4 regions of the Streptomyces sp. JN8 genome follow, and region 4 is predicted to be linked to each of the others. Evidence: riboswitches for the same ligand, from Rfam matches in the RefSeq annotation. Region 4 holds a riboswitch; each other region holds the start of a gene.
The links. Region 4 has a riboswitch for cobalamin ahead of ACY0MR_RS27770 (cobalamin biosynthesis protein). Riboswitches for the same ligand answer to the same signal wherever they lie in the genome.
Positions count from the first base shown of each region.

Region 1: it holds a riboswitch for cobalamin, as region 4 does, so the genes downstream of both, ACY0MR_RS32350 (energy-coupling factor ABC transporter permease) here and ACY0MR_RS27770 (cobalamin biosynthesis protein) in region 4, are expected to answer to the same signal.
Region 2: it holds a riboswitch for cobalamin, as region 4 does, so the genes downstream of both, ACY0MR_RS00870 (ABC transporter substrate-binding protein) here and ACY0MR_RS27770 (cobalamin biosynthesis protein) in region 4, are expected to answer to the same signal.
Region 3: it holds a riboswitch for cobalamin, as region 4 does, so the genes downstream of both, ACY0MR_RS03230 (CoA-acylating methylmalonate-semialdehyde dehydrogenase) here and ACY0MR_RS27770 (cobalamin biosynthesis protein) in region 4, are expected to answer to the same signal.

Region 1 is NZ_CM147852.1:7,318,574-7,326,179, forward strand. Features, by position in the region: gene ACY0MR_RS32330 (FAD-dependent oxidoreductase) at 1-223, opposite strand, end outside; gene ACY0MR_RS32335 (energy-coupling factor ABC transporter ATP-binding protein) at 585-1,442, opposite strand; gene cbiQ (cobalt ECF transporter T component CbiQ) at 1,439-2,188, opposite strand; gene ACY0MR_RS32345 (energy-coupling factor ABC transporter substrate-binding protein) at 2,195-2,686, opposite strand; gene ACY0MR_RS32350 (energy-coupling factor ABC transporter permease) at 2,683-3,381, opposite strand; cobalamin riboswitch at 3,411-3,617, opposite strand; gene ACY0MR_RS32355 (PTS-dependent dihydroxyacetone kinase phosphotransferase subunit DhaM) at 3,726-4,181, opposite strand; gene dhaL (dihydroxyacetone kinase subunit DhaL) at 4,268-4,906, opposite strand; gene dhaK (dihydroxyacetone kinase subunit DhaK) at 4,933-5,925, opposite strand; gene ACY0MR_RS32370 (hypothetical protein) at 6,502-7,606, shown strand, end outside.
Region 2 is NZ_CM147852.1:176,077-183,682, forward strand. Features, by position in the region: gene ACY0MR_RS00865 (UBP-type zinc finger domain-containing protein) at 110-403, shown strand; cobalamin riboswitch at 1,175-1,378, shown strand; gene ACY0MR_RS00870 (ABC transporter substrate-binding protein) at 1,445-2,485, shown strand; gene ACY0MR_RS00875 (FecCD family ABC transporter permease) at 2,560-3,594, shown strand; gene ACY0MR_RS00880 (ABC transporter ATP-binding protein) at 3,591-4,400, shown strand; gene ACY0MR_RS00885 (tetratricopeptide repeat protein) at 4,452-4,919, opposite strand; gene ACY0MR_RS00890 (SDR family NAD(P)-dependent oxidoreductase) at 5,087-5,914, shown strand; gene ACY0MR_RS00895 (hypothetical protein) at 6,258-6,953, shown strand; gene ACY0MR_RS00900 (TetR/AcrR family transcriptional regulator) at 7,126-7,606, opposite strand, start outside.
Region 3 is NZ_CM147852.1:726,485-734,090, reverse strand. Features, by position in the region: gene ACY0MR_RS03260 (SAM hydroxide adenosyltransferase) at 1-453, opposite strand, end outside; gene ACY0MR_RS03255 (hypothetical protein) at 911-1,543, shown strand; gene ACY0MR_RS03250 (hypothetical protein) at 1,543-2,403, shown strand; gene ACY0MR_RS03245 (hypothetical protein) at 2,571-3,164, shown strand; partial or broken gene ACY0MR_RS03240 (phosphotyrosine protein phosphatase) at 3,285-3,401, opposite strand; partial or broken gene ACY0MR_RS03235 (short-chain fatty acyl-CoA regulator family protein) at 3,389-3,808, shown strand; cobalamin riboswitch at 3,907-4,086, shown strand; gene ACY0MR_RS03230 (CoA-acylating methylmalonate-semialdehyde dehydrogenase) at 4,318-5,817, shown strand; gene ACY0MR_RS03225 (acyl-CoA dehydrogenase family protein) at 5,814-6,965, shown strand; gene ACY0MR_RS03220 (enoyl-CoA hydratase/isomerase family protein) at 6,962-7,606, shown strand, end outside.
Region 4 is NZ_CM147852.1:6,308,168-6,315,773, forward strand. Features, by position in the region: gene ACY0MR_RS27765 (cobyric acid synthase) at 1-973, opposite strand, end outside; gene ACY0MR_RS27770 (cobalamin biosynthesis protein) at 970-1,959, opposite strand; cobalamin riboswitch at 1,991-2,132, opposite strand; gene ACY0MR_RS27775 (hypothetical protein) at 2,246-2,467, opposite strand; gene ACY0MR_RS27780 (anion permease) at 2,480-3,748, opposite strand; gene ACY0MR_RS27785 (alpha/beta hydrolase) at 4,168-5,295, shown strand; gene ACY0MR_RS27790 (hypothetical protein) at 5,372-6,781, shown strand; gene ACY0MR_RS27795 (VOC family protein) at 6,829-7,230, opposite strand; gene ypfJ (KPN_02809 family neutral zinc metallopeptidase) at 7,296-7,606, opposite strand, start outside.

The sequences.
Region 1 (7,606 bases), 1.0 Mb from region 4:
TGGCGCCGCCGTCCCAGGGGCGACCGGCGTCGTTGGGCGCGATGCCGCCGGTGACGATGAGGCCCGCGCCGCCGCGGGCCCGCTCGGCGTAGAAGGCCGCCATGCGCTCGAAGCCGTGCTCGGTCTCCTCGAGCCCGACGTGCATGGATCCCATGATCACCCGGTTGGGCAGGGTGGTGAACCCGAGGTCGAGCGGGCTCAGCAGGTGCGGGTACGGGGTCATGCGGGCGCCTCCTCGCGCAGGATCGTCGCCCTCAGTTCTAGAGGAGCCCCTCTCGTTATGCAACTAGTTGCAGAAGATTCGGGATGTGACCTCTACTACTCGGTAGCTTTCTCGGGTGGCGCCGTGTGCGCGGTGCCGTGCGGTGACCGGACCGGGGCGGAGGGACTGGGGCGGAGCGAGACGGAGCGGGGTGGACAGTGGTGGACCGGACCGGACCGGACCGGACCGGACCGGACCGGACCGGACCGGGGCGGGGCGCCGGGCGGGTACGCAGCGCCTGGCGGGCGCCCTGTCGAGCACGGGGCGGTGCCCGGCCCCGGGATTCCGGCCGCGGCGGGCGCGTGACGCCGCGGCCCCCGGCCTACTCCGTCCCGCGCGACGCCGCCGCCCCGAGCCAGGCGTCCAGTTCCTCCGGGGTGCGCGGCTCGGCCGCCCCCTCCGGAAGCAGCCCGTGGCCGCGGAGCAGCCGGGCCACCGCCGTGCCCCAGGGGCGGCGCAGCCGGGCCGCGGCGAGCAGCACGTCGTCCGCGAGGAGCTCCGCGACCGGTCCGGTCCGCAGCCCCGACGGGGCGAGCACCGCCGCCTCGTCCGCCCAGCGCAGCGCCAGGTCCACGTCGTGCGTGGCCATCAGCACCGTCGTGCCGCCCTCCCGCAGCCGCCCGAGCGCGTCGAGCAGCCGCTCCTGCCCGTGCGGGTCGAGGCCCGCCGTCGGCTCGTCCATGATCAGGACGCGCGGCCGCATCGCGACCGCGCCCGCGATCGCCGCCCGCTTGCGCTGCCCGTACGACAGCAGATGCGTCGGCCGGTCCGCGAGCGCCGTGATGTCCAGCGCCGCCAGGGCCTCACGGACCCGCCGCCGCACCTCGTCCTCCGGCAGCCCCAGGTTCGTCGGACCGAACGACACGTCCTGTTCCACGGACGCGGCGAACAGCTGGTCGTCGGGGTCCTGCACCACCAGCTGGACGGTGGTCCGCAGCCGGGTCAGCCCCTTCCGGTCGTACGCCACCTCCGCCCCGTCCAGACGCAGGGTCCCGCTCGCACACCGTAGGCCGCCGCTGAGCAGGCGCAGCAGGGTCGTCTTGCCGCTGCCGTTGCGGCCGAGCAGGGCCACCGCGCGCCCCTCCGCCACGGCGAAGTCCACACCGGTCAGCACCGGAGGCCCGTCCTCGTAGGCGAAGCCGGCCTTCACCAGTTCCACGACAGGGGTCGGAGACGTCATGGAAGGAGCCTTTCCAGTACGAGGGTGGCGGCGACGAGACCGGCGAGCAGGCCGCCCGTCGCGGCGAGGAACGGGCGGGAGACCGCGCGGGTGGGCACCAGGACCCGCAGGGTCCCGTCGTATCCGCGTCCGGCGAGGCCCGACTGCAGGCGCTGGGCGCGGTCGAAGGCCCGCACGAACGCGGTGGCACCGAGGCCCGCGAGCGAACGCCAGGTCGCGGCCCGCGTGGTGTGCCCGAGCCGGGCCGCCTGGGCCTCCCGGATCCTGGTCATCGCGTCGAGCAGCAGGAAGACGATCCGGTACATCACCAGCGCCACGTCCACCACCGGCGCCGGCACCCCCGCGCGTACCAGCCGGGGGAGGACGTCGGACACCGGTGTCGTGAAGGCGAAGAGGAGCACGCCGAGCGACGCCGAGGCCGTCCGCAGCAGCAACTCGCCCGCGTGCACCGGACCGTCGGGAGCGAGGGCGACGAACCCGCGGGAGCCGCCCACCTCGAAGAGCAGCGGAACCGCGCCGGTGACGCAGAACCCGAGCGGGATGCGGAACGCCCGCCACAGCGCCCGGCCCGGCACACCGGCCGGACCGAGCAGCACCGCGAGCGTGGCCGCCGCCACGAGCAGCGCGCCCGGCCACGGCGGCAGGCCGACCGCGCACAGGGTGAGACCGAAGCCGAGGAACGCCTTCTCGGCGGGATGGCGGCGGCGCCAGCGACTGCTGTGCGCCGCCGCGTCGATCGGCAGCATCCGCGGTTACGCGCCCGGTCCGCGGCCGGATCCTCCACCGGCGGCCGGCCCTCCGCCGGTACCGCTCTCGGCCGCCGTCGTGGCGGCCCGGGAGGCTCCGGCGGCTCCGGGTGCGCCGGCCCCGGGCAGGTCGGCCGCACCGGCCCCGGCCCCGTCGGCCCCGTCGGCCACGTCGGTTCCGGACCCCTCCGCGACGACTCGCGCCGCCCCCTGCCGACGGCCGCGGCGCAGGCCGAAGTAGTACGCCAGGACGCCGGCGCCGAGGGCGGCCTGCAGGGCGAACAGCGCGGACTCGATCTCCCCGGACGGGGGTTCGTACAGCGGGCTGAACCACGGTTCGTAGTCCGGCCGCAGCTCCGTGATCGCGGTCTCGGCCTCCGCGTCCGCCCCGACGAAGGGCTCCTCCTTGTGGTCGCCGAGCCCCAGGGCGAGCGGCAGCACCGCGAGCGCGGCGACGACGAGCAGCAGCAGGGTGTTGATCTTCGCGTTCCGGCTCATCGCGCGGCCGCCTCCTCGCGTCGCTCCGACGTGCGCCCGGCGAGGACGCCGAGCCGGACCAGGTCGCCCTTGCTGGACTGGGTGAGCAGGCGCATCACCAGCACGGTGAGCAGGCCCTCGCTCACGGCGAGCGGGATCTGCGTCACGGCGAAGATCCCGCCGAACTTGGCGAGCGCGCCGGGGATGCCGCTGCCCGGGTCCGGGAAGGCGAGCGCCAGCTGGACGCTGGTCACACAGTAGGTCGACAGGTCGGCGACGAACGCGCCGAAGAACACGGCGACCATCAGCGGCGCGCCGAACCGGCGCAGCAGCACGTAGGCGCCGTAGCCCGCCCACGGCCCGACGATCGCCATCGAGAAGACGTTCGCGCCGAGCGTGGTCAGGCCGCCGTGGGCGAGCAGCAGGGCCTGGAACAGCAGGGTGATGGTCCCCAGGACCGCCATGATCGGCGGCCTGAACAGGATCGCTCCCAGACCCGTACCGGTCGGATGGGAGCAGCTGCCGGTCACCGAGGGCAACTTGAGTGCCGACAGGACGAACGTGAAGGCGCCGGCGGCGCCGAGCAGCAGCGTGGACTCCGGGTTGGACCGCACCTCGCGGGTCAGCGCGCGGACCCCGTGGACGACGAACGGCGCGGACGCGACGCCCCAGGCGGCCGCGTGCACAGGGGGTAGGTACCCCTCGGCTATATGCATGGTTGGGAGACCCTCTCCAGCACCTCGTGGATGGACAACGCACCCTGGCCGGTCTCCTGGCTGACGGTCATTCCGTCCGACTCCGCCTTCCCACACCACGACGGTCTCCCGACGTGGTCCAGTGGCTTCCCCGAGGGCGTTCCCCGCGGGGGTGGAGCCGGACCTCCCGATCACAGTGGCGAGGGCCGCACCGGTACTGCACCGGTTTCCCGTACACCAAGGCCCTGCGACATTAGTGCGTTGACCTGCTGGATCACAACACGGCCGGTACCGGGCGCGGCCCCGCGCTCACTCCCCGCAGTCGGCCCGGGCGGCACCGGACGACCGCGGGGGCGCTCCCTCCGTCAGTCCTTGCGGTACGCGTACGCCTCCGCAGCGGCGGCCGCCACGGCGTCCAGGTCCCCGCCGGCGCCGGCGGTGACGTAGGCGGCGACCGCCCCCTCGACGAACGGCGCGTCCACGAGCCGGGCGCCCTCGGGCAGTTCGTCGCCCTCGGCGAGGAGGGCCTTCACGGTCAGCACCGCACTCCCCAGATCGACGAGGAGCGCCACCCCCGCGCCGCGGTCGGCGGCCTTCGCCGCCTCGGAGATCAGCTCGGAACTCGTCCCGAGACCGCCGTCGGGGGTCCCGCCGGCCGGCACGATCGGGGCGAGGTCGCCGCCCCCGGCGAGCCCGCGGGCCAGCTCGGCGACGGAGGCCGCGACGGCCGCGCTGTGCGACACGAGCACGATGCCGACCGGGCGGCCGCGGCCCGTGCCGCCGGTCCCGCTCACGTCACGCACACCGTCGGTACGACTCACGCCACCCACACCGTCCGTCCCGCTCCCGCCGCTCGTCCCTCCGGTGCTGTTCCCGCCGCTCATGCCTCCGGTTCCGCTCCCGCCGCTCATGCCGTCCCCTCGGCGGCAGGCCGCTCCTCGCCGCGGGCGACCTCGTCGAGGGCGGCGAAGAGCAGCGCCGAGGACGTGGCCCCCGGATCCTGATGCCCCACCGACCGCTCGCCCAGATAGCTGGCCCTGCCCTTGCGCGCCCGCAGGGGTACGGTCGCCAGGGCGCCCTCCGCGGCGGCCGCGCGCGCGGCGCCGAACGAATCGCGCAGCCCGTCCACCGCCGGCGTGAGCGCGTCGAGCATCGTCTTGTCGCCGACCTGCGCCCCGCCGAGCTGGGACACGGCGGTCACTCCCGTACCGAGCGCCTCCGCCAGCTGCTCCCGGGTGACGCGCGGGTCGTCCCCGAGGGTCTTGCCGGTACGGCGGAGGAGCGTGCCGTACAGCGGTCCCGAGGCGCCGCCCACGGTGGAGATCAGCTGCCGGCCGGCGGCGGTGAGGGCCGCGCCCGGCGTCGCGGGCGGGTCCTCGCCCAGGGCGGTGGTCACGGCGGCGAAACCGCGCCGCAGGTTGGCGCCGTGGTCGGCGTCGCCGATGGCCGAGTCGAGCTCGGTGAGCCGGTCCGCCTCCCGGTCCACGGACTCGGCCACGGCGGCCAGCCAGCGCACGAGGAAGGCGGCGTCGAAGGTCTGCGTCATGTCGGGCTCCTGTCCCCTCGTCCGTCTCACCGGCCCCAGCGCAGCGCGGGCGTCGCCACGGGGGCGTCCCAGAGGCGCAGGAGCTCCTCGTCCACCTCGCACAGGGTGACCGAGCAGCCGGCCATGTCGAGCGAGGTCACGTAGTTGCCGACGAGGGTCCGGGCGACCGGCACCCCGCGTTCGCCCAGGACGCGCTGGACCTCGGCGTTGAACCCGTACAGCTCCAGGAGCGGGGTCGCGCCCATGCCGTTGACGAGGGCGATGACGGGGCCCGAGGGGCGGAGGTCCTCGACGACGGCGTCGACGGCGAAGTCGGCGATCTCCCGGGAGGTCATCATCGGGCGCCGCTCGCGACCGGGTTCGCCGTGGATCCCGACGCCCAACTCCAGCTCGCCCTCGGGGAGGTCGAAGGTGGGGCTGCCCTTGGCGGGGGTCGTGCAGGCGCCGAGGGCGACCCCGAAGGAGCGGGAGCGCTCGTTGACCCGGCGTGCGATCGCCTCCACGCGCTCCAGGGGAGCGCCCTCCTCGGCGGCGGCTCCCGCGATCTTCTCGACGAAGAGGGTGGCGCCGGTCCCGCGCCGCCCGGCCGTGTACAGACTGTCCGTGACGGCGACGTCGTCGTCGACCAGGACCTTGGCGACCTGGATGCCCTCGTCCTCGGCGAGCTCGGCCGCCATCTCGAAGTTGAGCACGTCACCGGTGTAGTTCTTGACCACGAACAGCACACCGGCTCCGCTGTCGACGGCGGCGGCGGCCCGCACCATCTGGTCGGGCACGGGGGAGGTGAACACCTCGCCGGGACAGGCGGCGGCCAGCATGCCGGGCCCCACGAACCCCCCGTGCAACGGCTCGTGCCCGGAGCCCCCGCCGGACACCAGCGCGACCTTCCCGTCCAGGGGCGCGTCCCGCCGCACCACGACCCGCCGCTCCACGTCGACGGTGAGCTCGGGATGAGCGGCGGCCATCCCCCGCAGCGCGTCGGCGACGACGGTCTCGGGGACGTTGATGAGCATCCTCACGGGTACCTCCTGGTGGGACTGGCAGGTATGTGACTGAGCAGGCTTCCCGCAGGCCAGGGTAGTTGGAGTGGCTCGGTGAACGTCGGGTTCTCCGCCGACAGGCCTCGTGCGGTGGACCGGGCTCACCTGCGAACGGCCGGATGGCCGGCGTCCGTTTGGGGAGGCATGCTCGAAGCGCAGGTCACGGACGAGCCGGCAGGCGATGCAGTCGTCGCCGTGGACTCCCCGGCGAGGACTGCCCGAACTGCTTCTCGGTCCAGGAGCACGTCCGCTGGTAGAGCGGCACCCGGAACTGCTGCGCCCTCCCCTGTACGAGATCGGCGCGCATCGTTTCCCTCGCCGGCATCGCGGTCCCCCCTCGGCCACTGCTTCGTCGGTGGGGTCGACCCTGTGGCCCCCGCCGGGGAGGTGCGGTGCTCGGCCCCCGCCCGGCACGGCGGGTGTTCCCCGGCAGGGTGGAAACCGGCCACGCTATATCCCGCGTTGATCGTTTGCCTATCCCCGTGCCCTTTCATCGAGTCCGGGGGCGTGCAGCCCCGCGACACCGCCAGTGATCCAGGGGACAGGAGCCGACGCATGCGTCCGCGATGGAGTGACGACGACAGGCCTCACGAGGAGGCCGCGCCACGGGGCGCCGCGGACGGCGACGCCCACGGCGAACCGCCGGCCAGGGGGGCGGGGTCCGGACCGGTGCCGGACGGGCGGCTGCTGCTCGCCGCCGAGGACCAGGTGCTCCGGGCGCTCGCCGGGGCCGCGACGCGGGCCGGGTGCCGCGACGTCCGGGCCCGCCGGACGGACGGGGGCGACGCGGAGACGCCCGGCACCACCGAGTGGACGGCGGGGGAGACGCTCGGCGCCGCCGACGCCGTGCTCCACGTCGCGCGGTCGACGGCCGAGTTGGCCGCCACGGCCGACCGGTGCGCCGACGCCGGTGCGTGGCTGGGGCAGGTGCTGGTCCTCGGCGACGAACTGTGGACCGGCCCCCTCGGTCCCGCGGACCGCACCGCGGCGGCCTCGGCCTGGCGGCGCCTGCGCGGTCTTCCGCCGCGGGTCCGGCCGGCCGCGCCGGCGGGGGCCGCGCCGGTCGACCCCGGCGCCGTGCTCGCCCCGGGGCGAGCCGAGTGGATCGCCGACCTGCTCCTGAGCGCCTGGCTGGGCCGCGGCGGCACGGGGGCGGCGGGCACCGGAGCCGCGGCAGGCCATGGATGGCCCGGGGCGGGCGGCGCTGCGGCTCCGGGAGCGGGAGGAACCGGGGCCTCGGACGCGGGGGTCGTCGGGGGGCCGGGGGACGACGGAGGCCCCTACCTCGTACGGACCGACCTGTCGACGTCGTCCGGTGGCCGGCACCCCGTGGTGCCGTTCCCCCGGCCCGGTCGATCGGTCACCCGCGCGGGCACCGAGACGGGGGCGCGGGCCGCGTTCCTCGGGCGGATCGGCGGTCCGGCCGTGGATCCCGCCCGGCTGCTGGAGCGGATCGAGGCGGTCGCGGACGCCAGGACCGGGCTCCTCGGGCCGGTCCCGGAGGCCACGCCGGGGCCGACCGGCCTGTGGGGGTGCGCGGTAGCGGTGCCCGACCCGTTCGGCCCGCCGTCCTCCGACCCGCCGGGCGTCACGGTGTGGGGTCACGGACGGGACGCGCACGGCGCCCGCCTCGCGGCGGTGCTCGACGCGCTCGCCGCGT
Region 2 (7,606 bases), 6.1 Mb from region 4:
GGCTCGGCAGGGCTTCCTCCCTCGGGTGCGGGAGAATCGGGCGATGGACCGATCCGACGATGACGCACGACCCGACCGGCATCGCGACACACCCCGGCCTTCCTGGGCCGTGGCGTACGACGGGGGCCGCCCGGAGGGCGGGCGCGCCTGCGGCCATGCCGCGACCCTCCCCGTCGCGCCGGATCAGCCGGCCGATGCCTGCGCCGAGTGCCTTTCCTCGGGTGGGAGTTGGCGGCGGCTGCTCTGGTGCGCGACGTGCGGACACGTCGGTTGCTGTGACAGCTCGCCGGGGCGGCACGCGTACCGGCATCACGACAGGACCGGGCACCCGGTCGCGCTGACTCTGTCCGCGGACGAGGACTGGGCCTGGTGCTACGAGGACGAGGTCTACCTCGTCCGGTGAGCCGCCTGCGGACGGGAGCCGGGCGGGCGGGCGTGGCGTCCTCGGACGGCCGTACCCCGCCGCGTACGCCCGGGCGAGCCGGGGGGGGCCGCCCCGGCGCGATGCCGGTCGCCGAGGCGGCGCGAGCCGTCAGAAAGCCGGCCCCGGTGCCGGTACGGGCCCGGGCAGGGGCCCCGGGTTCGGGCCGGGCTCCGGGCGCGGATCGCCGGGCTGCGGGTCCGGACCGGGCTGCGGAGGAGCCGGGGGTACCGGGTCGGGCCCGCCGGGCGTGGGCACCGGGCCGGGGACCGGACCCGGCTGCGGGCCGGGACCTGGGCCGGGGGCCGGGGTGGGGTTCGGGGGCACCGGATCGGGCGGCGGAGTGCCCAGTTCCGTCGTCCCCGCGTGCCAGGGCTCGCGACCGGGGTCCGGCGGTGGCCCCGCCGGGCCGGGAGGGACGGGACGCGTGGGGGGCGCCAGTTCCGGATCCGACGGGTCCGGCAGATTCGGACGGCCGGTCCGTACGTCGCTTCCCATGATCACACCGCCTTACCGGGTAGGGAGGGATGCTGTTCTCCTCCCCCACTCGGCTGCCCGGAGAGATCCCGCTCATGCGCCCGCGAGGACAGGTGCACCCGGGCGGCGGCACGGGCGTGCGCAGGTACGCCCTCCGTTCGGCGACTGCCGGTTCGAGATCGAAAGGCCGGCCGTCCGCGGGCGAGAGCGGCGGCCGGACGGCCCTCAGCCGGCCTTCCCTCCGGCGGGCGGCTTGCCGGGTCCAAGATCGCCCTGTGGTAGTTTGCCCGGGCCAGTCGTACCCCTGTACGTATCGACACGGTATGTGCGCGGGTCAGGGAATCCGGTGGGAATCCGGAGCTGACGCGCAGCGGTGAGGGTGACGGGCGGAGCAGCGGCCACTGGGTCCCGACGGGCCCGGGAAGGCGTTCCGTCCGGACGACCCCGAGTCCGAAGACCTGCTGGCGCCCCGGACGGCGTGCCGTCGTCCGGGAAGCACCGTACGACAGGCTCCGCGCATGAGCCCTGACGCAGAGGACTCCTCCTGTGCCCCTCGCCCACCGTTCCCGTGCCGCCGTGCTGCTCGTGGCCGCTGCCGCCCTCGTCTCCGGCTGCGGCGACACCACCGGGGCGGCCAAGCCCGAGGCGAAGCAGGCGGGGCCCGGCCATCCGGTCCGTCTGGACAACTGCGGACAGCGGGTCGAGCTCGACCACGTCCCCCGCCGGGCCGTCGCCCTGGACCAGGGATCGGCCGAGATCCTGCTCTCCCTCGGTCTCGCCGACCGCATGGTGGGCACCGCCACCTGGACCGATCCGGTCCTCGGCGGGCTGGAGAAGGCGAACGCGACCGTGCCCCGGCTCGCCGACCGCTACCCCTCCTTCGAGAAGGTCCTCGACGTCGAACCGGACTTCGTCAGCGCGTCCTTCCTGTACACCCTCGGCAAGGGCGGCGTGGCCCCGCGGGAGCGGTTCACGAAGCTCGGCGTGCCCACCTACCTCTCCCCCGGCGACTGCGTCGGCAAGGACAACGGCGGCGGTGGCGACGGTGTGCGGACGAGGCCACTGACCATGGACACCGTGTACGGCGAGATCCGGGACCTCGCCCGCGTCTTCGGCGTGCCGGAGCGCGGGGAGAAGCTCATCGGCGAGCTCCGCGCCCGGGTCGGGAAGGCCACGGCCGGCGCGGACTTCGGCGACGCGTCCGTCCTCTACTGGTTCTCCGACTCCCAGGGACCGTACATGGCCGGCTGCTGCGGCGCTCCCGGCATCGTCAGCGGGGCGCTCGGCGTGAGGAACGTCTTCGACGACACGAAGGAGGAGTGGCCGCAGATCAACTGGGAGACCGTCGCCGACCGCGATCCCGACGTGCTGGTGATCGCCGATCTGACCCGCAGGGCGCAGTCGGCGGAGAGCGCCGCGAAGAAGATCGAGTTCCTGGAGTCCCACGCGGTCACCCGCAACATGACGGCGGTGCGGAACAAGCGGTACGTGATCCTCAGCGGTCAGGCCATGAACCCCACCATCCGCACGGTCGAGGGCATCGAGAAGGTCTCCGCCGCGCTCAAGACGTACGGTCTCGCGAAGTGACCCGGCCGGGGCTGGAGACGGCGGACCCGCCGGACCGTGATCACGCCGACCGGCCCGCCGCGGTGGGTCGGTCCGTGCGCGCCTCCGTCCGCACGTCCCGCGCCCTCGCGACGGTGGCCGCGGTCGGCGGGGTCGTCCTGCTGTGCGCCTCGGTCGCCGTCGCCCTCACGATCGGTCCGGCCGACATCCGCGTCTCGGACTCCTGGTCCGTCGTGGCCGCCCACCTCGGTGGGAGCCCGTCCGGCCTGAGCGCGATCCGCGACGGCATCGTCTGGGAGCTGAGGCTGCCGCGTACCCTCCTCGCGGCCGTCTGCGGCGCCGGCCTCGCGGTCTGCGGCGCGGTGCTCCAGTCGCTGCTGCGCAACCCGCTCGCCGACCCGTTCGTCCTGGGCGTCTCCTCCGGGGCCTCGACCGGTGCGGTGGCCGTCATCGTCCTCGGCGCCGGCGGGGGCCTGCTCCCCGTGACCGGGGGCGCGTTCCTCGGCGCGCTCTGCTCCTTCGCCCTGGTGCTCGTCCTCAGCCACACGCTGGGCGGGTCGACCGACCGCGTCGTGCTGGCCGGGGTGGCGGCGATGCAGCTCTTCTCGGCCCTCACCTCGTTCGTCGTGATGACCGCCGCCGACGCCGAGACCACCCGAGGGGTCCTGTTCTGGCTGCTCGGCTCCCTCGCGGGAGCGGACTGGACGGACGTCGGGGTGTGCGCCGCCGTCCTCGCCGTCGGACTCGTCGTCTGCGGCGGACACGCCCGCACGCTGGACGCCTTCGCGTTCGGCGAGGACGCGGCGGCGACGCTCGGCGTCGGGGTCGCGCGGACCCGTCTCGTCCTGCTCTCGGTCACCGCCCTGCTGACGGCGGTCCTGGTCTCGTCCGCCGGCGCGATCGGCTTCGTCGGCCTGGTCCTGCCGCACGCGATCCGTGCCCTCGTGGGCCCCGGCCACGCCCGGCTGCTGCCCCTGACCGCACTGGCCGGGTCGGTCTTCCTGGTGTGGGCCGACACCCTCGCGCGTACGGTGCTCGACCCGCAGGAGGTGCCGGTGGGCGTGGTGACCTCCCTGGTCGGCGTCCCCGCGTTCGTCCTCGTCCTGTACCGCACCAGGAGCACCCGATGACCGACTCGGTCACGCACGTCGGCACCTCCGGGCTGCACGCCGCACGCGTCTCCCGTACCGCCGGCGGCGCTCTCGTCCTGGACGGCGTGACCGTCGCGCCGCGCCCCGGCACGCTCACCGGCCTTCTGGGACCGAACGGTTCGGGGAAGTCGACCCTCCTGAGGGTGCTGGCCGGAGTGCTCGCCCCGGACAGCGGGCTCGTGACCCTGGACGGCGATCCGCTGAGCACGGTTCCGCGCCGGGTGCTCGCACGGCGACTCGCGGTCGTCGAGCAGCACGCCGACACGCAGGTCGACCTCACCGTGACCGACGTCGTACGCCTCGGCCGCATTCCGCACCGCCGCGCCTGGTCGCCGGCGACGGCCGCCGACGAGGAGGCGGTACGGACCGCGCTCGCCCGCACGGGGCTCGCCGACCGGGCGTACCGCACCTGGCGCACCCTCTCCGGCGGCGAGCGCCAGCGGGTGCAGATCGCCCGTGCGCTCGCCCAGGATCCGCGCGATCTCCTCCTCGACGAACCGACGAACCACCTCGACATCCAGCATCAACTGGACCTCCTGGCCCTGGTGTCGAGTCTGCGCCTCACCTGCGTCATGGCGCTGCACGACCTCAACCTGGCGGCGATGTACTGCGATCACGTGGTGGTGCTGCACGAGGGGCGGGTGGTGGCGGCCGGGCCGGTCGCGGACGTCCTCACGGAGCGACTCGTTCAGGAGGTCTACGGGGTCCGGGCGGTGGTGTCCTTCCCGGGCCCCGGCGACCGCCCCCACGTCCGCTTCCTCGGCACGGCGTCCTCGGGTTCGTGAACGGGCGACGCCGGCCCGACGAGGCCCCGGCCGGTGGGTTCCTCGGGGCTGTCAGAACGGCGGTTCGGTGGAGAAGGGGTCGTCCCGGGCGGGCGTGGGAGGCTTGACCGGCGGCTCCTGGAGGATGCGTACCGCTTCCTCGACGCGGCCCTGGTCGATGAGCAGCTCGGCGCGCGACGGGCCGCCGCCCGACGGATGCCGGTCCAGGAGCGCGGCGGCCTCCTCGTCCCGACCGGCTTCGGTGAGCACGTGCGCCAGTCCGCGGGCCGCGTACCAGGTGTCGCCCTCCGGGTGCGCCCGGGCCTGTTCGATCGCCTCGTCCAGACGGCCGCACCGGGCCATGAGGGGGAGTCTCATCCAGAAGAATTCCCAGTCCTCCCGGCCTTCCCGGCGGGCCTTGAGGGCGTCGAGGTGGGCGAGACCGTCCTGAGGACGGCCGTCGTCGGCGTACAGGGTGCAGAGCGTGCGGACGATCCAGTCCTCCGCACCGCCGGGCCGCTCGGCGAGCGTCCGGATCACCTCGATCGCCTCGTCCCGGCGTCCGTGCCGAACCAGGTCCGGGCAGCGCACGACGGACGCGCCGGTGCGGGCCGTGCGCGGTCGCCGCCTCGTTCCGGGTCCGGCGGCCCTTCCCTGAGATGATCTTCACGGGGCAAGGGCTGACGAGGCGTGGAGAGGCGACGTTCATGGCGGACGAGCGGGTGTACGTGGTGACCGGGGGCGGCACGGGGATCGGGGCCGCGACCGCGCGGGCCCTGACCCGGGCGGGTCACGCGGTGGTCGTGTCGGGGCGGCGGCCCGAGCCGCTGCGGCTGGTCGCCGAGGAGACCGGAGCGCTGGCCGTCCCTTCGGACATCGGCGACCCCGCCGCGGTCGCCTCGCTCGTCGAGACCGTCGTCGACTCGTACGGGCGGCTCGACGGTCTGGTCCTCAACGCCGGCATCGGACGGGGCGGCGGGGTGGGCGAGGTGACCCTGGACGACTGGGACGAGGTCATGCGGACCAACCTCACCGGCCCGTTCCTGCTGCTGCGCGCCGCACTCCCCCACCTTCTCGAAGCCCGTGGCGCGGTCGTCGCCGTGGCGTCGGTCTCCGCCCTGCTCAGCGGGGCGGGGAGCGCGGCCTACGCCACGTCCAAGGCGGCGCTGCTCCAGCTGTGCCGCTCCCTCACCGTCGACTACGCGGGCGCCGGGCTGCGCGCCAACACCGTGTGCCCCAGCTGGATCCGCACCGAGATGGCCGACCGTCGCATGACGCGGTTCGCCCACGAAGCACACCTGGGAGACCCGGGCGCGGACGGAGTGGAAGCGGCGTACGAGGAGGTCACCCGGGCCCTGCCCGCCGGCCGGCCCGGCAGGCCCGAGGAGGTCGCGGAGGCGATCTGCTGGCTCCTGTCGCCCGCCGCCTCCTTCGTCAACGGCGCCGTGCTCACCGTCGACGGCGGCGCCACCACACTCGACCCCGGGACGCTCGGCTTCGGCTTCCAGCTACAGCCGCGGACTCCGCGGGGCTGAGCCGCCGTCACCGTCGGGGGGTCGCCGGCCGGCTCAGCCGTCTGCGTGGCCTCCGCCGCGGGGCCCGCGGTCGTCGCGCTCCGGCTCGCAGCACTCCGTACGGGGACGGGCCGGTGACGACGTCGCTCCGCGCCTCGGCGGCGACCGGACAGACCCGCACAGAACGGCGGCCGGTGAGACCTGCGCGGGATCGGCCCCGAGGCCGCCGTCCTGGACTCGGCGGGCATCCGACGGCGATATTCCGTCGCAGGTCAGAACGGGTCTCTGTTAACTTCCCGTCGTATCGGATCCGGCGAACGGGCTGCTGCGCAGCCGATGTCAGCCGTCACGTCTCGGGGAAGCAATGAAACTGGCCCTCACCATCCACCGGGCACGGCTCGGATCCACCGAGTTCAAGGTCATCAGACCTGCCCGCCCGCTCGCGCACGCGGTGCTCATCGACCGCGACCGGTGGCTCGACGCCTACCTCGACCGGGATGCCGCCCAGCGCATCGGCGCACTGTGGGAGGTGGCGGCCTCGTCCCCGCGCTCGCTGGTCCACCTCCCGATGCGACGCGACCACGCCCCCGCCGGCCGGGAGGGCGACGACAGCCACCGGCAGCTCGACCTCGTGGTGATGCACCACTCGCTCCAGTTCGCGCCTTCACGCTGGAAGGAGCTCCGCAACCGGCTCGACCGCGGACGGCCGCGGACCGTGACCCTGCCGTGGGCCGGGGATCCCGGTGATGACGGCATCGACTACGGAACACGGCACCACCGGGAGAACCGGGACCTGTTTCACCAGCACCTCCACGCGGAGACCCTGTTCATGACCGGCAGCGCCCCGGTCTTCAGGGACACCGTCCGAAACTTCCTCGATGTCGCTCAGAACGGCCCCGGGCACGCGCTCGCTCATCCGGGCGATTCCCACTACTGCTCCAGGTTCCACGGCAACGACGGCACCCTCGGGAACGCACGCGAGATGCACATCCAGTACTGCGACGACTGGGACTCCGCGTCCGACGGCCGACGCCACGTCTCCGCGGTCGCAGCCGACTGACGGGCGCGCTCGTCCGCACCGCCAAGGAGTACGGGACGTCACCTCCTCGGACCGGTCGTCCTCGGGAGGGGCCGGAGCACGGGCGGCACGCGATCTGCGACCGGCGGCCCGGCCGGAGGGACGGACTGGATCGTTCGGCACGTGCCCGCCCGGCCCGTCGCGCCCCTCGCGTTCAGCCCTTCTCGGCGGGGCGCAGCTCGCGCAGCAGGGCGGTGAGGGCGAAGGCGTGGGCGGAGGTGTGCTCCCAGCGGGAGCGGCCGAACATGACGTCCTCCGCGAGGCCGCTCAGCATGGCCACGGCCCTGATCGTGAACTCGGGAAGGTCCACGGCGACGAAGTCTCCCCGTTCCCCGCCCTCGCGGAGGATCACGTCGAGGCGCTCGTCCCAGCCGTCCAGGAGCTCGGTGAGGATCTTCCGGCCCGCCTCGTCATGGCGCTGGGCCAGGACCTGGGTCCACAGGGCGTACCGGTCGTCGCCCGAGTGGCGGGGCAGGTAGAAGCGAATGAACAGGTCGAGCTTCTCGGCCGGCGTTCCTGCCCGGTCGGCCGCCTCCTGGTAGCCGGCCCAGAGGTCCGCCTGGCTCCACGCGAGGACTTCGAGGAGGAGCCGGTCCTTCTTGCCGAAGTGGTAGAGGATGTGGCCGGTGCTCATG
Region 3 (7,606 bases), 5.6 Mb from region 4:
CCGGAACTGGGTCCGCACCATCTCCTCGATCTCGGCCGGCGTCAGGTCGGCCCAGTCGGCGGCGGCGGCTTCCAGCACCTCGCGGACGTCGGTGACCTGGACCTCCGTGAGCCCGAGGTAGCTCGCCAGCGGAGCGAGGACCCGGTGGTTGAGCGTGCTGACCACCAGGTGGTTCCCGTGGCGGAAGGAGCAGAAGGGCACGCCGTTGGGCCAGTGCCCGTCCCTCGGCGCGATGTTGACGAGGACCACGACCGGCCGGCTCGGGCCCCCGATCAGGTCCGTGGAGCGGAGGAGGTCCAGCAGGGTGAGGGCGGCGGCGCCCTCCGGGTCGGGTCCGCCGAGCGGCAGGACGGTCGGCGTGGAGCCGAACAGGGCGGCGATCCGGGTGGACTGGCGGGCGAGCGCGTTGGGGTCGGCGCAGTCCGTGAGGGAGACGACCGGAGGAAGGGACATGGCGGGACTTCGCCCTTCTGTCGAGGGAGGAGGTGGGGTGGAGGAGGCTGGTGGTGCGGGTGCCGACGGGCTCGGCACCGGGCCGGGACACGAAAAAACGGACCCTCCGTTTCCGGAGGGTCCGTCGCGTCCTGCGCGCACACGGCTTCGCTAGCGAAGCGCCTCCGGGGGCGGGGGCATCATTCGCATCATGGCGAGGGTGGCGGTGTGCTGCATGACGTGCACGCTAGCACCGCCCGGAGCCGTCTCAGAGCGCATTCCACATAGTGGACGAGCTCTTCCGTCGGCGCTCCGGCGCCGGTCGCCCGGCGCCCGGGGACCGCCCGCGTGCCCGCCGGACCGGTGACGGCGCCGTTCCGTGTGTTTGGCAGCCCCAGAAGCGGCAAGCCGGGTCCTAGGCGCGCTCAGCAAGCAGTACCGAACAGCCAGCCAGGAGTCCCCGTCCAGGAAGGCAGCCATGTCGACCCTGACCACAGTTCTCATCATCGTGGCGCTGGTCGCGGTGGTACTGGTGGCCGGTGTCCTGATCCGGGCCCGCACGGGCCCGGGCAGCGGCACGCGCTCCCTGAAGCGCAGCTTCGGCCCCGAGTACGACCGCAGCCTCGAACGGCACGGTGGCGACGTCGAAGCGACCCACCGTGACCTGCGCGAGCGGACCGAGCGCTACGGCGGCATCCGTCCGCTGCCGCTCGAACCGGCGGTCCGCGAGCAGTACACCGCCCAGTGGACCACCCTCCAGGAGCGCTTCGTCGACGCCCCGGCGCAGGCCGTCGCCGACGCCGAGCAGCTCCTCACCCGGGTCGCCGCGGTCCGGGGCTTCCCGGACGCCGACCGGCGCGACGAGCAGCTCGCCGCCCTGTCGGTGCACCATCCGCACCACGTGGAGGGCCTGCGCACGATCCACCGGACGACGCGCTCCGGCTCCGCCTCCACCGAGGAACTGCGCGAGGCGCTGGTGCACGCACGTGCCCTGTTCGAGGACCTGACCGCCACCGGCTCCACCGCGGGCACCGACGCCCGACGACACCCGGTGCCGATGCCCGTCCGGGGCCGTGGACCCGTCCTCAAGCCGAAGGGAAGTGGTGCCTGATGGCACGCGACAAGCAGGAACGGTGGGCAGCGGGAAGCACGGACGGCGACGCGCGGAGCGAATCCGCGCCCCCGCCGCCCCCGAAGCCGCCGCCGCCCCTGAGCACCCCCGGCGAACCGGCCGGCTCCGCCGCGCCGACGCCCGCCGGCCGGGAGGGGACCCCCGTCGGGGCCGTTCCCACCCAGCGCTCCGCCCACGCCGCCCCCGACGACGGGACGCTCCACGCGGCCGTTCCCGCCCAGCGGGACGGTGACGCCACGCCGCCGCCCCCCGCGGCTCCGCCCGCCCCGAGACCGCCGGCGGCCGCGCCGCCCGGCGCGGAATCCGGGACGGCGCCGACCGGGGCCCGGCGGTCCGGCCTTCCGTCCGACGACCCCGGTGCCACGGGCCGGAGCGAGGGGAGCCGCACGGACGCTCCCGTCGCGCCCCCCGCCGCGCCGAGCGGACGGCCGGCGACGGAGCGGCCGGCCGACGGCCGGAGCCCCGGAGACCGGCACGACCCCACGGTCGGCGGCACCGGCGACCTGCCGGGCACGCACCACCGGCCGGCGGCCGACGGATCCGAGGACGGCCCCGCGGGGCAGCTGCTCGACGCCGGTGAACGCGACCGGCTCGGCGAACGCCTGCACCACGCCCTCGCCGGCTTCGTCGACTCCCCCCGCGACTCGGTGGCCGAGGCGGCCGACCTGCTGGAGGAGACCGAGCGGCAGCTCGTCGCCGCGCTGCGGGACCGGCGGACCGCCCTGCGGGCGGGCTGGCAGAAGGACGGCGACCAGGGGCGCGCGGCTCAGGACACCGAGCAGCTCCGGCTCACCCTGCGGACCTACCGCGAGGTGACGGAGCGCCTGCTCCGGGCCTGACCCGGGGACGCCCTCGGAGCACGGGAGGAGCCCCCTGGACCCCAGGGGGCTCCTCCCGTGCTCCGACCCGGCGCCCGGCCGTGTCGGCCGGGTGCCCGCCCCTGTTCCCCGTCTCCCGGCGCGGTCATAATCGGGCCGACGGAGCGGCGCCGGCGGGAGGGTGCGCGATGCGCGGGGGCGACGACACGGAACCGGTCCACCGGCTGTTCGGCCATGACACGGTGATCCTCGCCGAGCCCGGGCGTTCGGTCCTGCGCCGGTACACGGGGCCGCGGATGCGGATGACGGCGGAGGACGGAACCGTCCTGGCCCACCTGCGGGAGCACGGCGCCTTCGGGTACGTGCTCCACGACCTCGACGAGCGACCGGTCCTGGGTGTCGACCTGGTGGCCGGGCGGCGTGGATTCGCCCGCCCCGAGTTCCTGGTGACCGGCCCCGGGGGCGATCCGGTCGGAGAGGTCCGTTCCCCCGGCCGTCTCCACCGCACCCGGCGGCTCGACGTGACCACGGCCGCGCACGGTGCGCTGCGGTTCACCCGCAGTGCACCGCTGGGCCGGGTGTGGCACGTGACGGACGACGCCGACGGAGTCGTCGCCCGGGTGACCGTCTCGACCGTCCGCTCCCTGGACGGCCTCCAGGGCTACCGCGTGGAGTTCGACCGGCGGGCCCGGGACGAGCGGCGTCGTCTCGTGGTCGGCGGGACGGTGTGTCTCCAGGTGGTCCGCCGCTGGCTGCTCGCGCCCGGAGGCGACGCGGCCTGACGGCCGGCCGCGCGTCCGGCTGTCCGCGCTGCCGGACGCCTGGCCCGTCGGGTGTCGGTCCGCGCTGCCGGATGCCTGGCCCGTCGGGTGTCGGTGCGCACGACCGGAGAGGCCGTGCGGTCAGGCGCCCGGCCCGGCGTCGACGTCGGCGACCAGGCCTTCGACGAGGCTCCTGATCTCGTCACGGATGGGCCGCACGGCCTCGACGCCCTGCCCGGCCGGGTCGTCGAGCCGCCACCGGATTCCACTTCTCCCGCTCCGGCGGCACCTGCCCCCTGTGGAACGTGTACGAGGCCTTCGCCTTGCCGGGCCGCATCCACGTCCAGATGGCCGCCATGCCCGACGGGCAGCGCCACCTGTGGACGGCCCGCGCCGTCACCCGGCACCGGGGCGGCTGGGGCGAGCCCGGGAAGACCTTCGCGATCGGACTCGGCTGCGAGATCCGCCACGCCCACCGGCTCGTGTACTCGGACGGGCTCGACCTCGCCAACGCGGCCGCCGCCACCCCGATCGGCATGGGCTGCCGCGTCTGCGAGCGCCTCGACTGCCCCCAGCGTGCGGCTCCGCCCCTCGGGCGTCCGCTCCTGATCGACGAGGACACCAGCACCTTCGTCCCGTACCCCGTCGCCGACCCCTCGGCCTGAGCCGGCGGTCAGGGGGCGGGGGCCAGGGCGCCGCCGGCCGTCCGGATCCCGCCGCCGCGCCGCCGGTGGGGGTGGACTTACTAGGACGTCCAACTATATGTTCGTGACGAGCCCGCGGTGCAGGGAAGCCGGTGTGAATCCGGCGCGGTCCCGCCACTGTGACCGGGGAGTGTGCTCTTCCAGCAGGTCAGGCCACTGACGGAAACCATCCGTCGGGAAGGCCGGAGAGCATGCGCTGATCCGGGAGTCAGGATACCGGCCGTGGGGTGTTCCGTGTTGTCCACGAGGATGGAGCAGACACGCATGGCACCGGTACGTGACCACGACCCTGGTGATCCGGCGGAGTACCCGAACCCCGAGGCCCTGTCCCCGCGTTCGTGACTCGACGAAGGCGTCCCCGCCTTCCCCTGTCCCGCGGACGGACCCGCGTGCGCGCACCCCGATCGGTGCCGCCCTCGCGGTCCTCGCCGCGCCTTCCTCGGATCCACACCTGACGAGAGCAGGCTTCGATGGTCCGCGAACTCACCCACTTCATCGGCGGAAGGCACGCCACCGGCACGTCCGGTCTCTTCGCCGACGTGTACGACCCCAACACCGGCGCCGTCCAGGCCAGGGTGCCCCTGGCCGGACGCGCCGACACCGAGGCGGCGATCGCCGACGCGCAGGAGGCCCAGCAGGAGTGGGGCCGGTGGAACCCGCAGCGCCGCGCCCGCGTCCTGCTGCGTTTCCTCCAACTCGTCGAAGGAGAGCGGGACTCCCTCGCCCGGCTGCTCTCCGCCGAACACGGCAAGACCGTCGCCGACGCCCACGGCGACCTGCAACGCGGCCTGGAGGTCGTCGAGTTCGCCGCCGGCATCCCGCACCTCCTCAAGGGCGAGTTCACCGACAACGCGGGCACCGGCATCGATGTCCACTCCCTGCGCGCCCCGCTCGGCGTCGTCGCCGGGATCACGCCCTTCAACTTCCCCGCGATGATCCCGCTGTGGAAGGCCGCACCCGCACTGGCCTGCGGCAACGCCTTCATCCTCAAGCCGTCCGAGCGCGACCCCTCCGTACCCCTGCGGCTCGCCGAGCTGTTTCTGGAGGCCGGGCTCCCGCCCGGCGTGCTGAACGTGGTCAACGGCGGCAAGGAGGCCGTCGACACCCTCCTGGAGGACCCCCGCGTCCAGGCCCTGGGCTTCGTCGGCTCCACCCCGATCGCCGCGCACGTCTACGCCACCGCCGCCGCCCACGGCAAGCGCGCCCAGTGCTTCGGCGGAGCCAAGAACCACATGATCGTGATGCCCGACGCCGACCTCGACCAGGCCGCCGAAGCCCTCGTCGGAGCCGGCTACGGCTCCGCCGGCGAGCGCTGCATGGCGATCTCCGTCGCCGTCCCCGTCGGCGAGGAGACCGCCGACGCCCTCGTGGCCAAGCTGAAGGAGCGCATCGCCGCCCTGCGCATCGGCCCCTCCGACGATCCCGACGCCGACTTCGGACCCCTCGTCAGCCGGGACGCCCTGGACCGGGTCGACCACTACGTCGGGATCGGGGTCGAGGAAGGCGCGGAACTCGTCGTCGACGGGCGGGGGTTCACCCTCCCCGGCCACGAGAACGGCTTCTTCGCGGGAGCCTCGCTCTTCGACCGCGTCACCCCCGCCATGCGGATCTACCAGGAGGAGATCTTCGGCCCGGTCCTGTGCGTCACACGCGCCGCCGACTACGAGAGCGCGATCCGGCTGCCGAGCGAGCACCCGTACGGCAACGGCGTGGCCATCTTCACCCGCGACGGCGACACCGCCCGCGACTTCACCCGGCGCGTCGAGACCGGCATGGTCGGCGTGAACGTCCCGATCCCGGTCCCGGTGGCGTACCACACCTTCGGCGGCTGGAAGCGCTCCGGCTTCGGGGACCTCAACCAGCACGGCCCCGACGCGATCCGCTTCTACACCCGCACCAAGACCGTGACCTCCCGCTGGCCCTCCGGGGTCAAGGAGGGCGCCAGCTTCACCATGCCGACGATGGGATGAGCGCCGTGACCACCCTCACCGAGGACCAACTGGCGCTCGCCGAAGTCACCCTGGACTTCGCCCAGGAGCAGCTGGCCCCGTACGCGGTGGCCTGGGACCAGGACAAGCACTTCCCCGTCGACATCATCCGCAGGGCCGCCGCACTCGGCCTCGGAGGCGTCTACGTACGGGAGGAGCACGGCGGCTCCGGACTGAGCCGGGCCGACGGCGTCCTCGTCTTCGAGACCCTGGCGACCGGCTGCCCCTCCATCGCCGGCTACCTCTCCATCCACAACATGGTCGCCTGGATGATCGACCGGTACGGCAGCCCGGCCCAGCGCGCCCGCCGGCTGCCGGGCCTCTGCACCGCCGAGACCCTGGGCAGCTACTGCCTCACCGAACCGGGCGCGGGCTCGGACGCGGCGGCGATCCGGACCCGCGCGGAGCGCGACGGCGACCACTACGTCCTCAGCGGAGTGAAGCAGTTCATCTCCGGCGCCGGAGCCTCCGACCTGTACGTCGTCCTGGCGCGCACGGGAGGAGACGGCCCGCGCGGGATCACCGCCTTCCTCGTCGAACGCGGCGATCCGGGCCTGTCCTTCGGCGCGAACGAGCGCAAGATGGGCTGGAACGCGCAGCCCACCCGGCAGGTCGTCCTCGACGGTGTGCGGATCCCCGCCGACCGGCGCCTCGGCACCGAGGGCGACGGCTTCCGCATCGCCATGCACGGCCTCAACGGCGGCCGCCTCGGCATCGCCGCCTGCTCCCTCGGCGGCGCCCAGAGCGCCCTCGACCGCAGCCTCGCCCACCTCGCCGACCGCGAGGCCTTCGGCGCACGACTGCTCGACGCCCAGGCCCTGCAGTTCCGCCTGGCCGACATGGCCACCGAACTCACCGCCGCCCGCGCCCTGGTACGGCAGGCGGCCGACGCCCTCGACCGCGGCGATCCGCAAGCGGTGCAGCTCTGCGCCATGGCCAAGCGGTTCGCCACCGACACCGGCTTCTCCGTCGCCGACCGCGCCCTCCAACTGCACGGCGGCTACGGCTACCTGAGCGAGTACGGCATCGAGAAGATCGTCCGGGACCTGCGGGTCCACCGGATCCTGGAAGGGACCAACGAGATCATGAACGTCATCGTCGCCCGCGGCCTGACGGAGAGTCTCCGATGACCGAGGACGTGCTCGTCCGCACCGAGGGCCGCACGGGCCGCCTCGTCCTCAACCGGCCCCGGGCGCTGAACGCCCTCACCCACCCCATGGTGCTGCGCATCGAGGAGGCGCTCACCGCCTGGCGGGACGATCCCGCCGTCGACGCGGTGGTGATCTCCGGCGCGGGGGAGCGGGGACTGTGCGCGGGCGGCGACATCCGGGCCATCCACGAGGACGCACGGGCGGGCGGCACGGCCTCCGCGGACTTCTGGCGGGACGAGTACCGGCTCAACGCCCTCATCGCCCGCTACCCGAAGCCGTACGTCGCCCTCATGGACGGCATCGTGATGGGCGGCGGCGTCGGCGTCTCCGCCCACGGCACCGTGCGGATCGTCACCGAACGCTCCCGCGTCGCCATGCCGGAGACCGGCATCGGCTTCGTCCCCGACGTCGGCGGCACCTACCTCCTGGGCCTGGCGCCCGGTGAGCTCGGCACCCACCTCGCCCTGACGGGGGCGCCCGTCGGCGCCGCCGACGCCCTGCTGTGCGGCCTCGCCGACCACTTCGTCCCCTCCGAACGACTCGACCGGCTGGTGGACGACCTCGCGCGGACCTCCGTGCGCGAAGCGCTCGCCGAGCACGTCGCCCAGGCACCCCCCGGT
Region 4 (7,606 bases):
CGAGACCGCGCTCGCGCAGCCAGGCGAGGGCCTTGACGGTGCCGCGGGTCCCCGGCACGACGACCAGGTCCGCGTCGACGAGCTCCTCGGCCCGGTCCACGAACCGGACCACGACGCCCGGCTCGGCGGCCAGCGCGTCCACGTCGGTGAAGTTGGACATCAGGGGCACCGCGCAGACCGCCACGCGCAGCACGTCCTCGCCGGCCGGCGGCGCGACGACGGACTCGCGCACCGCGCCCCGCAGCGAGACCCGGAGGCCGTCCTCCTCGTCGATGCCCAGCCCGTGGGCGTACGGCAGGACTCCGAAGGTCCGCCGCCCGGTGAGTCCGAGCAGCATGTCGAGGCCAGGTTCCAGCAGCGTCACGTCGCCGCGGAACTTGTTCACGAGGTAGCCCGCGACGAGCTCCTGGTCCTCGGGGGCGAGCAGCGCCGTCGTGCCGAAGAACTGGGCGAAGACCCCGCCCCGGTCGATGTCGCCGACCACCACGACCGGCAGCCGCGCCGCCCTGGCGATCCCCATGTTCACGATGTCGGTGCGTCGCAGGTTGATCTCGGCCGGGCTGCCCGCGCCCTCGCAGATCACCGCGTCGTACGTGCTCCGCAGCTCCTCCAGGCACGCGAGGACCGGCTCGAAGAGCTCCTTCTGCCGCCCTCCGTGGTAGCCGCGGGCGCTCAGCTCGCCGACCGGTCGGCCCATCAGGACGACCTGGCTGGACCGGTCGCTGCCGGGCTTGAGCAGCACGGGGTTCATCAGCGCGGTGGGCTCCACCCGCGCGGCCTGCGCCTGCATGGCCTGGGCGCGGCCGATCTCGGCGCCCTCCCGGGTGACGAAGGAGTTGAGGGACATGTTCTGCCCCTTGAACGGCGCCACCTTCAGGCCCTTGCGGACCAGCCAGCGGCAGATGCCGGCCGTCACGACGCTCTTGCCCGCGTCGGACGTGGTCCCGGCGACGAGCAGACCCCCGCCCCTCATGCGTTCCTCCGCTTCCGGGCCGGCGCGCCCAGGGCGCCGGATATCAGGCGGCCGCCGACACAGGCGGCCAGGGTGAGTGCGGTGACCCGCCGCGACAGGCGCACGGCCCGGTCGATGTCGGCCACCTCGACGTCCCTGCCCCCGCCGTTGAGCACCGGCCGGTGCTCGACCCGGCCGCCGTACGCCAGGGTGCCGCCGAGGCGTACGCCGAGGGCGCCCGCGAACGAGGCCTCGACGGGGCCCGCGTTGGGGCTGGGATGCCGCGCGGCGTCGGCCCGCCAGGCGCGCAGCGCCCCGCGCGGGTTCCCGCCGGCGACGGTCGCCAGGGCGGCCGTCAGCCGGGCCCCGGGCCAGCCGGCCACGTCGTCGAGGCGGGCCGAGGCCCAGCCGAAGCGGCGGTGCCGGGGCGACCTGTGGCCGACCATGGCGTCGAGGGTGTTCACGGCGCGGAAGCCGACGAGGCCCGGGACGCCCGCGACCGCGCCCCAGAAGAGCGCGCCGACCACGGCGTCGGAGGTGTTCTCGGCGACCGACTCCACGACGGCGCGGGCCATCGCGGGTCCGTCCAGGGACTGCGGGTCGCGACCGCAGAGGTGGGGCAGCCGCTCCCGGGCCACCTCCAGGTCTCCGGCGGCGAGCGCCCCGCCGATGGCCCGGGCCTCCCGCCCCAGGGTCGTACCGCCGACGACCGCCCACACGGAGGCGGCGGTCAGGGCGACGGCGGCGGCCGGCCGGTTCCGTACGGCCCGGGCGGCGAGCGCCCCGAGGGCGACGGTGGATCCGGCGCAGACGGCGGTGTGCAGGGCGCCCCAGCCGCGGTGGTCGTGGTGGAGGCGGTCCTCGACCGCGGCGGCCGCCCGGCCGAACGCGGCGACGGGATGCCCGCGGCGGGGGTCGCCGACGAGCAGGTCGACGGCGAGACCGGCGGCCGCGCCGTACGCGAAGACGCCGGGGGAGGTGAGGCCGGTTCTGCTGCGGCCGGGCATGGCGCATGTCCTCACTCAGGGTCCGCGCCCTGGATCGACGTGACCGGCGGCGAGAGTTCCTGACTCCCGGACCCTCGGATCCGGTCACAGTGGCGGGACCGCGCCGGATTCGCACCGGACTTCCTCTACTGCCGCCGTAATGGCCCCGGCAGTCCACCACGCCCCGAGAACAGCCGTCAACTCACCCTTGACCTGCACCGGGTCACTGTGCGGAGCACCACAGACACGACGGCGGGGCGGCCCGCACCCGAAGGTGCGGACCGCCCCGCCGGCCGGGTGCGGACCGTCAGACGACGATCAGGTAGATGCCGTACGCGACGGCCGCCGCGCACAGCGCGAAGCAGGCGTACGCGGCGGTACGGGCCAGAGCCGCGGAGCCTCCGCGGGCGGCGGCCTCCTCCTGCTTGGTGAGGCCGACGATGCCGAGGGTGAAGAGGCCCACGAGCGCGACGGTCGCCACGAGGCTGACTCCGAAGACGGAGCCGAGAGCTGCCCAGTCGATCTTCATGTCGTTCGTTCCTTAGACCGCGGCGGCGGGGGCCGGGGGAGCGGTCGGGTCGGTGGGGGCCGGCGCGGGGATGGTCGTCCGGAGCTCCTCGTCCGCGACGGCGGCGACGGAGCCGGCGGGCGGCGGCGGGGTGACGGCGGCCATGGCGGTGGTCACGACGCCCGCGGGCTCGCCGTCGAGGTCGTCGTCGGTGACGTTGTTGTGGTCGACCGGCTTGCGGCGGGAGAGCGACCAGATGACGGCCGAGCCGACGACCAGGAGGACGGCGACGGCGGCGATGCCCCAGGGGCCCTGCTTGGTGAGGAACTCGGCACCGGCGCCGACCAGGGCGGCGGCGGGCAGGGTCAGGCCCCAGGCGACGAACATCCGGGTGGCGGTCGACCAGCGGACGACGCCGCCCTTGCGGCCCAGACCGGCGCCCATCACGGCACCCGAGCAGGACTGGGTGGTGGAGAGGGAGAAGCCGAGGTGCGAGGAGGCGAGGATGACCGTCGCGGCGCTGGTCTGGGCGGCGAAGCCCTGCTGCGGCTGGAGGTCGGTGAGGCCCTTGCCCATGGTGCGGATGATGCGCCAGCCGCCGAGGTACGTGCCGAGGGCGATGGCGACACCGGCGGAGACGACGACCCACAGCGGGGGGTTCGAGCCGGGGGCGACGACGCCCTGGGTGACCAGGGCCAGGGTGATGATGCCCATCGTCTTCTGGGCGTCGTTGGTGCCGTGGGCGAGGGAGACGAGACCGGCGGAGGCGATCTGGCCGGCCCGGTAGCCCTTGGCCGTGGCCTTCGCCTCGGGGTTGGCCTTGATCCTGTACGTCAGCCGGGTGGCGGCCATCGCGGCGAGGCCGGCGACGATCGGCGCGGCGACGGCCGGGATGAGGACCTTGGTGACGATGGTGGGCCCGTTCACGGCCGACCAGCCGGCCGACATGACCGCGGCGCCGATGAGGCCGCCGAAGAGGGCGTGGGAGGAGCTGGACGGGAGTCCGAGCAGCCAGGTCAGGAGGTTCCAGAGGATCGCGCCCACCAAGGCGGCGAAGATCACCTCTGTACGAATGCCCTCTTCGTTGATGATCCCGCCGGAGATCGTCTTGGCGACCTCCACGGACAGGAACGCGCCGACGAGGTTCAGCACGGCGGACATGGCCACCGCCGTCTTCGGCTTGAGAGCACCGGTCGAGATGGTGGTGGCCATCGCGTTCGCGGTGTCGTGGAAACCGTTCGTGAAATCGAACACGAGAGCTGTCACGACCACAATGGCGAGCAGCAGCGTGATGTGTTCCATTTACCCAGGCAATCGTTTGAGGTCAGTGGCGGGACGAACGTAAGCAACCTGGGTGAACGGAAGGTGAACTGGGTCGGGCGTTGCGGTGTCCCGAACCGGCGTCCGGGGATTCCGCTTACGCCTCCCGGAGCTCCGCTGTCCAGCATGCGGTCACCCCGCGACCCCGGGTAATACCGGTCGTCACCGGGCACATGAGACCCACCCCCGTCCCCCCGCCGTCCACCGGTTCCGACCCCTGGACGGAACCATCCGACCGGGGGACCCCGCCGACGAGACCCAGGTCACCCTCCGGAGGGTCTCCCGCCCCCCGGAACGGCCCCGGACGAGGAGCCGCCTACGGCCCCTCCCGCGCCCCCCTCGACCGGGCCGTCCGGGTCCCACCGGTGGCAGACCGCCCCCGTCCTGCCGAGACTGGGAGCGTGCGCCCGGCTACAGCGACGGCAGCGGCCGTCACCACCCTGATCGGTGTCGGCGCGGTCGCGTTCGCGGCCGGCCGGTACGCCAGCGACGCCGCCCTCAAGGCGCCGTCCGTACGTCCCCTGCCCGGGGACCCCAAACTCACCGTGCACGCCACGGGTCCCGACCGGATCACGCTCACCCGCAGCCTCGCCTCGCTGCGCCCCGGGACCTACGGCCTGGAGGGCCACGGCCAGCACGCCGTCACCGGCCCCGTCCTCGACCGGGTCCCGCACACCGCGGACACCGTCGTCCGGCGCCTCGAACGCGTCGAGCGCGGAGTCCTCGGCCCCGGCTCCCGCGTCCGCCTCACCCCCCAGCTGCACATCGGGACGCCGACCACCGCCCTCGGGCTCGCCCACGAGGACGCCGAGATCCCCGGCGAGCTCGGCCCCCTGCCGGCCTGGCTCGTCGCGGCGCCCCGCACCCTCTGGGTGATCGCCCTGCACGGGCTCGGCGGCACCCGCGAGCACCCGCTGAACGTGGTCCCCTTCTACAACCGGCGCCACGTCCCCGTCCTCGTCCCCGCCTACCGAGGCGACGAGGGGGCCCCCGCCTCCCCGGACGGCCTCGCCCACCTCGGCGACTCCGAGTGGCGCGACGTCGACGCCGCCATCCGCTACGCCGTCCACCGGGGCGCCGCGAAGGTCGTCCTGCACGGCTGGGGGACCGGCGCCTCGATGGCCCTGCGGGCCGCCGCCGAGTCCGGGGTGCGCGACCGGATCGCCGGACTCGTCCTGGACTCGCCCGTCCTGGACTGGGAGGCGACCCTCCGCAACCTCGCCGCCGCCCGGCACGTGCCCGCCCCCCTGCTCCCGCTCGCCGTCCGGGCGGCCCAGGGCAGGACGGGACCGCACGGCGACCTCCTCGAAGCCGTCTCCGCGCCCGGCGCGCTGCGGGTCCCCGTGCTCCTCGCCCACGGCCCCGACGACACCGTCGCCCCGTGGGAACCCTCCGTCGAACTCGCCGCCCGCCGCCCCGATCTGGTCACCCTCCTGACCGTCCGGCACGCCCCGCACACGGCGATGTGGAACGCCGACCCGGTCCGCTACGAGGAGGCCCTGCGCCGCTTCCTCACCCCGCTCCTCTAGGCGGCGCGCGCCGCGCCGGGGACGGCGCGTCCGATTCCGATTGGGCTTTCGGGCCGTCAGCGGGAAGACTGCCCCCGTGACGTCTCGAAAGCCCGATGGCAACTCCAGACTCCGACTCGTCCGCCCACGGGCGCTGGCCACCGCCCGACGGGCCGTGACGACCCGGCGCACCCGGCCGGCGCCGCGGCCGCCCGAGGGCACCCCGCCCCGCGCCGAGCTGGCCCGCCAGGCCCGGCACGTCCTCGCCGACGCGGTACGGATCGCCCGCTGGGCCGCCGTCGAGCGCGGCGCCGTCGCCGCCCCCAGCGGCCCCTCGGCCCCCTCCGCGCAGGAACGGGCCGCCGTCGCGCTGAACCTGACACCCGGCCAGATCCGGGCCGGCTGGGACCGCGCCCGGCTCGCCGGCCTCGTCGAGCTCCACGGCGACACCGCCCGCCCCGGCTGGCGGCTCCAGGCCTGGGACCGCGACGACTCCGCCGTGCTGCGCGGCTGGGTCGCCCTCTTCGACGCCTGGTCGCTGGTGCACCCGGCCCCCGAGGGCGTCGCGCCGAGCGCCGTCGCCGAGGTCGTCGAGGCCCTCCCGCAGGTCCTCTCGCTGCTCCAGCTCTCCCAGGGCCCGGTCCTCGTCCCCGTCCTGCTCGACCTGCTCGGCCAGCGCGTCGAGGAGCTGCGCGGCGAGCGCTGCGAGGTCCCGGGTGCCGAACAGGCCGCCGCGGCCCCCGACGCGCCCGCCGCGAGCGGCACCGGCACCGACGGGCTCCCCGCCCTGCTCGACTGGGCGCTCGAAGGCCTGGCGGCCGTGGGAGCGCTCACCCTGGACGCCGGCGCCGAGGGCCGCCACGCCACCCTGACCCCCCTCGGCAACTGGGCGGTCTGGGTCAAGCTGGAGCAGATCTGCGTCGCCGCGCAGAGCCCCGCCGGGAACATCGAGCAGTCCGCCGGGGACATGCTCCGCGGCTGCGCCCGCCTCACCCCCGGCCCGGCCCGCGCCGAGTACCGCGCCTGGCTCGCGGCCCGCACCCTCTCCAGCGCCGTGGCCGAGCTGCTCGCCGTCGCCCGCGGCGAGGACGCGCTGCTGCGCGGACTCGCCTTCGAGGCCCTGCGGGTCGTCGGCGCCCCCGCGGAGGCCGAGGTGCGGGCCACCGTCGCCGAGCCCTCCCTGCGGCCGTACGCGCTGCTCTGGCTCGCCGAGTACGAGGGAGCCGACCCCGACGACGCGCAGGAGGTCCTCACCCGCGCCGAGTCGACCTGGCTCTGGGTGGACACGGCCGCCGCCGTCGCCGACCACGGGGAGAGCGAGCTGCTCGTCCGGCACCTCGACTCCGCCGTGCAGGGCACCGTCCCGGCGCTCCTCGACGAGATCCGCGCCGTCGGCCACCCCCGCACCGTCCAGGTCCTGGTCGCCCTCGCGGCGGCCCACCCGGACCCGGCCCTGGCCAAGGCCGTCCGGCGGGCCGCCTTCCAGGTCCACACCGGGGGAGCCTGACCGCCCCCCGGGGGACCGGGCGGGACACGGGCGAGCCCCCGGCGCGGCTACTCCGCGGAGCCGGGGGTGTACGTCCCGAAGCTCCAGACGTTGCCCTCGCGGTCGCGCGCCATGTAGTCCCGCGAGCCGTAGTCCTGGTCCGTGGGCGGCATGACGATCTCGACGCCGTGGGCCACCGCCCGCGCGTGGTGGTCGTCGACGTCGTCCACGTGCACGAAGACGCCGACCGGACCGGCGCCGGCCATCAGCTTGTCGAACTCGCTGCCGGTGCCCTTGCTGCCCAGCATCACCATGCCGTTCCCGTACGACAGCTCGGCGTGCGCCACGCGCCCGTCCTCCGTCTCGTACACGGCGTCCGCCCGGAAGCCGAAGCCCTCCGTCAGGAGGGTGATGGCCCCCTTGGCGTCCTGGTAGGTCAGCGTGGGACAGACGTGGGGTGCCTCGGGCATCCCGATCACTTCCTCTCGGTCCGGTCGCGGGCGACCGGGTCTGGGTCCGCGGGTTCCGCCGACGGTCAGCGGAAGGTGTTGCACCGGGCCATGTCGCCGGTCCGGTAGCCCTCGTAGAACCACTGCTGGCGCTGGGCGGCGGAGCCGTGGGTCCAGTTCTCCGGGGTCACCCGGCCCTGGAACCGCTCCTGGATCCGGTCGTCGCCGACCGCGGCCGCCGCGTCCAGGCCGTCCCGGATGTCCTCGTCCGTCAGCCGGGTCAGCAGCGGCCGGCCCGTCCGGTCGTCGGGCGTGGTGGTGGCGTGCCGGGCCCACACGCCCGCGTAGCAGTCGGCCTGGAGCTCGACCCGCACGGCGTTGGAGTTCGCCCCGGTCC